2 regions of the Clostridium sp. CM037 genome follow, and region 1 is predicted to be linked to the other one. Evidence: riboswitches for the same ligand, from Rfam matches in the RefSeq annotation. Region 1 holds a riboswitch; the other holds the start of a gene.
The links. A riboswitch is a leader RNA that binds a small molecule or an ion and turns the genes downstream of it on or off. The one in region 1 is predicted to bind glycine.
Positions count from the first base shown of each region.

Region 2: another riboswitch for glycine. It lies ahead of ACWJKP_RS14860 (GrdX family protein); the one in region 1 lies ahead of ACWJKP_RS07655 (alanine/glycine:cation symporter family protein).

Region 1 is NZ_CM143650.1:1,605,952-1,609,168, forward strand. Features, by position in the region: gene ACWJKP_RS07645 (Nif3-like dinuclear metal center hexameric protein) at 1-663, shown strand, start outside; RNA gene rnpB (RNase P RNA component class A) at 715-1,100, shown strand; glycine riboswitch at 1,279-1,408, shown strand; gene ACWJKP_RS07655 (alanine/glycine:cation symporter family protein) at 1,554-2,897, shown strand; gene ACWJKP_RS07660 (IS1182 family transposase) at 3,087-3,217, shown strand, end outside.
Region 2 is NZ_CM143650.1:3,070,299-3,073,515, forward strand. Features, by position in the region: gene ACWJKP_RS14850 (thioredoxin family protein) at 1-304, opposite strand, end outside; gene trxB (thioredoxin-disulfide reductase) at 323-1,243, opposite strand; gene ACWJKP_RS14860 (GrdX family protein) at 1,275-1,652, opposite strand; glycine riboswitch at 1,735-1,803, opposite strand; gene ACWJKP_RS14865 (double-cubane-cluster-containing anaerobic reductase) at 2,043-3,188, opposite strand; gene ACWJKP_RS14870 (acyl-CoA dehydratase activase) at 3,206-3,217, opposite strand, start outside.

The sequences.
Region 1 (3,217 bases):
ATTCGCGAGGCAAAGAATAAGGGGTGCAATTTTATATTGACTCATCATCCTCTTCTTTTTGTTAAACCCAAAACTATTACCACAGACACTTTAGTAGGAAAAAAAATTATTGAGCTAATTGTGAATGGTATAAATGTATATGCTAGTCATACAAATTTAGATTCAGTTAAAGGTGGACTTAATGATATTGTCACAGAAATTTTAGGGTTTACTAATTATAAGGTAATAGAGAATTCAACAATTCAAGGGTATAATAATGGTGATAATGGTATTGGAAGGCTAGTGATTCTAGATACCCCAATTTTATTAATGTCCTTATGTGAAAAGGTTAAAGAACTTTTAAATACTGAGTATATTAGGTATGCAGGCGACCATAATAAAGTAATAAAAACCATTGCAATTATAAATGGCAGTGGAGAAGACTTTTTTGAGGAGAGCATAAAATTGGGTGCAGATTGCATTATTACAGGAGATACTAAATACCATCATGTTAGTAATTTATTAGAAGAAAACATAGCGCTGATTGATGCTGGGCATTTTGCAACTGAGTGGACACCACTCATAATATTTGCAGAAAAGTTCAAAAAGCAACTGATAGAAAATGGATATGACAATGAGGTTATAATTTCTAAAAATACACATGATCCATATAAAGTTAAGTAATAATAAAATACTATTTGCTTTTATTTTAATAGTATGATATCATTGGTTTTACGAGTAAGCCAGACAATCGCTGCTAATTATTGCGTGCGATAATTAGGAGAGGAAAGTCCGAGCTCCATAGGGCAGGGTGCTGGATAACACCCAGTGAAGGTGACTTTAAGGAAAGTGCAACAGAGATATACCGCTAAAGGCATTCAAAAGTTTAGTTTTTCTAAATTTTTGAATGTACTAGCAAGGATGGAAAGGCGAGGTAAGAGCTCACCAGCGCAATGGCGACTTTGCGGCTATGTAAACCCCACCTGGAGCAAGATCGAATAGGAGAACATTATGAGGCTGCCCGTCTCGTTCTCGGGTGTATCGCTTGAGCCTATTGGTAACAATGGGCCTAGATAGATGATTGTCTAATACAGGACTCGGCTTATAGGCTTAGTCGTACCAAAAAACACTCACTTTATAGTGAGTGTTTTTTTATTGACTAAAAATGAATAATATGGTATAGTCATGCGAAGTATTACAAATTAATAATTTCGGGTGAAGATATTTGGAGAGAGATGTATAACATCCACCGAAGAAGTTAAACTTTCAGGTATCCATTTTTGGAGAAGTACTGATATCGGACGAACCTCTGGAGAGACTTATATAAGCACCGAAGGAGAAAGCTAAACATTATTTAATTACATATTATTTATATGCAATTAAATAGTGCATTAGTGAAACTCTCAGGTAAAAGGACAGGGTTATTTTCAAGAGGTCATTTCATTTTGATCTCTATTTTTTTGCGTGTTTTAAAAAATAATGGTCTCACAGAGTATTAATTGGTATAAATATATTCTTTACACAAGAAATTTTTTATCTGAAAAAATTTTAATAACTAGAAGGAGCGTGTGTTTATGGACTTTTTATCAATTATTAAAGGTATTAACGGTGTTTTGTGGGGGTATGTACTAATATTTTTGTTATGTGGTACTGGAATTTATTTTACGATAACGTTAAAATTTGTTCAAGTAAGAAAATTTAAAGATGCATTTAAAAAGACTTTTGGAGGAGTTAAATTCGGAAATAAAGCAGGAAAAGATGGAATGTCATCCTTTCAAGCAATGACAACTTCAATAGCGGCTCAAGTAGGAACAGGAAATTTAGCAGGAGCCGCAACGGCTATAGCATCAGGAGGACCGGGTGCTATATTCTGGATGTGGCTAAGTGCTTTCTTTGGCATGGCAACTATTTTTGCGGAAGCAGTGCTTGGTCAAAAGTACAAACAGACAGTTGACGGTGAGGTGACGGGAGGACCTGCTTACTATATTAGTAAAGGCCTTGGGAGTAAAAAGTTGGCAGCATTTTTTTCAGTAACTATAATAATTGCATTAGGATTTATAGGAAATATGGTGCAATCTAACTCAATAAGTGCAGCAATAAGCTCAAATACCAATGTTCGTATATTCATTGGTGTGATAGTTGCAGCATTAGCGGGTATGATTTTTATTGGAGGAGTAGGCCGAATTGCAGCCTTTACTGAAAAAGTAGTTCCATTTATGGCTATATTTTATATATTAGGTAGCTTAGGAATCATTATAATGAATTTTGCTAATTTAGGACCGGCATTTAAAATGATATTTGTAGGAGCTTTTAACCCTAAAGCGGCTACTGGCGGTTTAATAGGAGTTGGCGTAAAAGAAGCTATGAGATACGGCATTGCAAGAGGTTTATTTTCTAATGAAGCTGGAATGGGGTCAACACCACATGCACACGCAGTTGCAAAAGTTAATCATCCAACTGAGCAGGGACTCGTTGCAATAGTATGTGTATTTATTGATACCTTTATAATTTTAACATTAACTGCACTTGTTATATTAACTACAGGAGCATTAGATGGAAAAACTACTGGTATAGCGTTAACTCAAAAAGCTTTTTCGAATGGTATGGGAAGTCTTGGAGGTCCCTTTGTAGCTATAGCGTTATTTTTCTTTGCTTTTTCTACCATAGTAGCCTGGTATTTTTTTGGAGAGGCAAATGTTAAATACTTATTTGGGAAAAAAGCGTTAACGATATATAGAGGATTAGTTCTTGTGTTTATAGTATTAGGTGCAGCTCTAAAGGTTGATCTAGTTTGGGAACTCGCTGATACTTTTAATGGATTAATGGTTATACCGAATTTAATTGCATTATTAGGTCTTGGAGCTTTAGTTAAAAAGACTTTGAAAAATTACGAAAATGATTTTGAAAAGAAAAACTAAATTTTATAATTTACGTTTTAGAATAAAACAGGATGGCATATTTATGCCATCCTCAGACCGTTGACAAACATAAAATGTAAAACACTCTAATTTAAAATTGGAGTGTTTTTTTCATATTCAAAAAGGATTTTAGGACATCAATGTCGAATATATATAGTATACAAACTTTATAATTCGGAGGGCATTATTATGATTAATGAAAAGAACTTCACACAACAAAAACTAGAAATGGTGTATTTAGAAGATTTAGTTCCTAAAGACCATATTCTGAGAAATATAGATAAATACATGGATTTCTCTTTTATAAGAGAACTGACTAA
Region 2 (3,217 bases), 1.5 Mb from region 1:
AATCCTCTACATCATCAATTGTTTCGATATTTTCAGGGGTAATAGTGCTTATTTTTTCGTTATTTTTATAAATTATCATCGTTGGGAGTCCAAGTACTCTTTGAGATATAGCGAGTCTTCTAGAACCACCGATATTAAGACTTGCAAATTTGATTTTATCGCTATATTTGTTTTCTAGTTCGTGTACTCCAGGCATAAGTTCCTTACATACTTCACATTTGTCACCCCAGAAATCAACGAATACTGCTTTTTCAGAATAAGATACTACTTCCTCATCAAAATTTTCCTTTGTCAAACTAATCATTTTAAATACCCCCTAATTCTATTTATTTGCTATATATACTTCTGCAGAAGTTGCTGCTATTGCGCCATCAGCTGCTGCAGTTATAACCTGTCTCAAATTCTTGACCCTAATATCTCCAGCTGCGAAAACGCCTGGAATGTTGGTTACCATATCATCATTCGTCATTACATAACCACTTTCATCCATATTGACCTTACCTTTGAAAATTTCTGAAATAGGAATGTATCCGACAAATACAAAGCATCCATCAACCTTAACTTTTTGAACTTCGCCTGTTTTAACATTTCTGACCTTAAGGCCTTCAAGTATTTCATCGCCTTCTGCCTCATCTATAACTGAGTCGTATATAAACTTGATTTTTGGATTAGCAAAAGCTTTTTCTTGAATTGATTTACAAGCTCTTAATTCATCTCTTCTATGAATTACTGTTACACTATCTGCAAACTTCGTGAGATAAATTGCTTCAGTTATGGCGGAATCTCCACCGCCATTTACGGCTACATCGAGCTCCGTAAAAAAATCAGCATCACAGGTAGCGCAATATGAAATCCCCTTACCCCGTAGCTCATTTTCATTTTTAAAACCTGCTAATCTGGGATAAGCGCCTGTTGCAATTACAATAGTTTTAGCCTTATATGTTTCTTTTTTGCATTTAACAGTTTTTATTTCACCTTCAAGCAAAATATTTTCTACAGTATCTTTTGCAAACTTTGTACCAAATTCCTCGGCTTGAGTTCTCATTCTTTTAATCAATTTTGGACCAGTGCACCCTTCAATTGAGCCAGGATAATTTGCAAGTTCATCTGTTATTGCGGCCTGTCCTCCAAATTTTCCTCGTTCAATTATTATAGAATCAAGTTTTGACCTTGATGCGTAAAGTCCTGCCGATAGCCCAGCTGGGCCACCTCCTATAATTATAGTGTCATAAATATGTTCCATTTTAAGCCCTCCCAGTTTATTGCATTTATTTTCAATTTAGACCATGACTTATAATATCGTAATCTATTAACATGAAATCATTTCGCACCGCATCTGACCATGCTGGTGTTCCCCTATCTTTAATGAATTTTTCAGTTGTGTGTATTGATTCTTCAATAAAATTAACTGACTGTAAATCTATTACTTCTTTTTTTGATTTTGTTATTATTACAGTTTTGTAGGGCGTTTCATTTGGCTTTATGCTGCTAGAAAGCGGATGTGTGAGCAAAAGGTGTCCCTTATGAATATGATTTCTTACAGCTTTTAGTACATTCATTATTCCAGTACTTAAAAATTCGACTTTATATTTTTCACCAAATTTGTCTAGACATAATGGGTTATTAGTTACAATCAATACTTCTTCTATCAATTAATCCCCCCCTTACAAATACATTAATTCAATTTATTTCCGCTTGCGCATAAAAAAAGACAAAGATAAGAAGCTCATTTAAGCCTTTATCTCTGTCTTTTTACCTGAGAGAATTACTCCTTCGGTGCAATTGCTTTCCAGAGGTATATCAATCTTCGGTCCTTTTGCCTGAGATATTCATATTACAGTGCATGTAATACTTGGCCCTTCGGCTATCCATTTAAGGATGTTATATTAAATAACTAAGCTTAAGCTTAATCTCCCGAAAACATCATCTATCAATATTTAAAAGTTATTACAATTTTATTATAATCTTTTTCTTAACAATGTAAAGCTTTTAATTCAAATACTATCTATAAATTCAAATAATATCCACTTAAATCCTTTATATTATAACATCTCTATAAATGCTGACATTCTTGTATTAATTTGTCCTATATCTGCTTGAGAATAATCCGTTTCAATACTCATATATGGAATGTTTCTCTTGTTGAAAACTCTTTTTAATCTAAGAGTTTCTACATTATACGTATGACAAGCTTGAAGTATTACATCGACTACTCCATCAGCTTTATATTCTTTACATAACTTTCCTAATAAATCTATTCTGTTATCATTTGGTGTCATACAAGAGCATCCAATATTTAAATATTTTTCTGTTAAAGCGTAAATAGGTTCCTTGTTTTCATCAACCAATGTCTCGGTTGTTTTAGCTCCACCGCAGTTTTCATAGCATACCACTACTCCACCATTCTCTTCTATGGCCTTAATTATTTTTTCAGTTCCTTGTCCTAGAGGACATCCGGTAATAATTATTCTCTTTGCCTCACTCGAAACTTTTCTTTCCCCCATATCGTAGCTATCTAGTGCTTCACTTGTTATGCTTTCAAGATCTTTTATCAATACCTCTTTATCCAATTTAAATCCTGCTCCAGATAAAACCTTATGCATTTCATAGCCTGTAATTGCTGGTGGCTCTAGCTGTCCTAGCTCATAAAACTTTCTTAGAGCTACTCTTTCCCTATTTTTAAGCTTAATAGCTATTTTAAGCTTCTCATCTGTAATTTCAACACCATAAAAATTTTCTACACACTTCTTTAGCTTTACTAATTCATTACTCCATAGTTTATAAGAATCCTCATCATTACAGTTTTGAGGAAGCTGCATAATATGAGTCTTCTTAATATCTGCTAAATATTCATACATCTTCTTTTTCCCATCACAGGTAGTTTCTCCAACAATCATATCGGAAAAATAAAAAAAAGGACATTTATCTGTAATTGCAAAGCCATAAGATGCTTTAATTAATGGGCATAGATTTCTTGGTAAATCCCTTTCGGCATCAGCTATAGGTTCCTCTGTCATACTGCATAATGAAACTGCAATAGCATCTGCGGCCATTATTATTTCTGTTGGTGTGAAAGTACAAAATACACCCACAACCTTCTTGCCTTCATCTTTTAAATTCTTGATGCTTAAAAAAGCATTTCTTCTTGCTTCACTAAAATCTTCAAATTTTTCTGGTAGGTTATTCATTAATATATCCCCCTCCGTTATAATGCTTC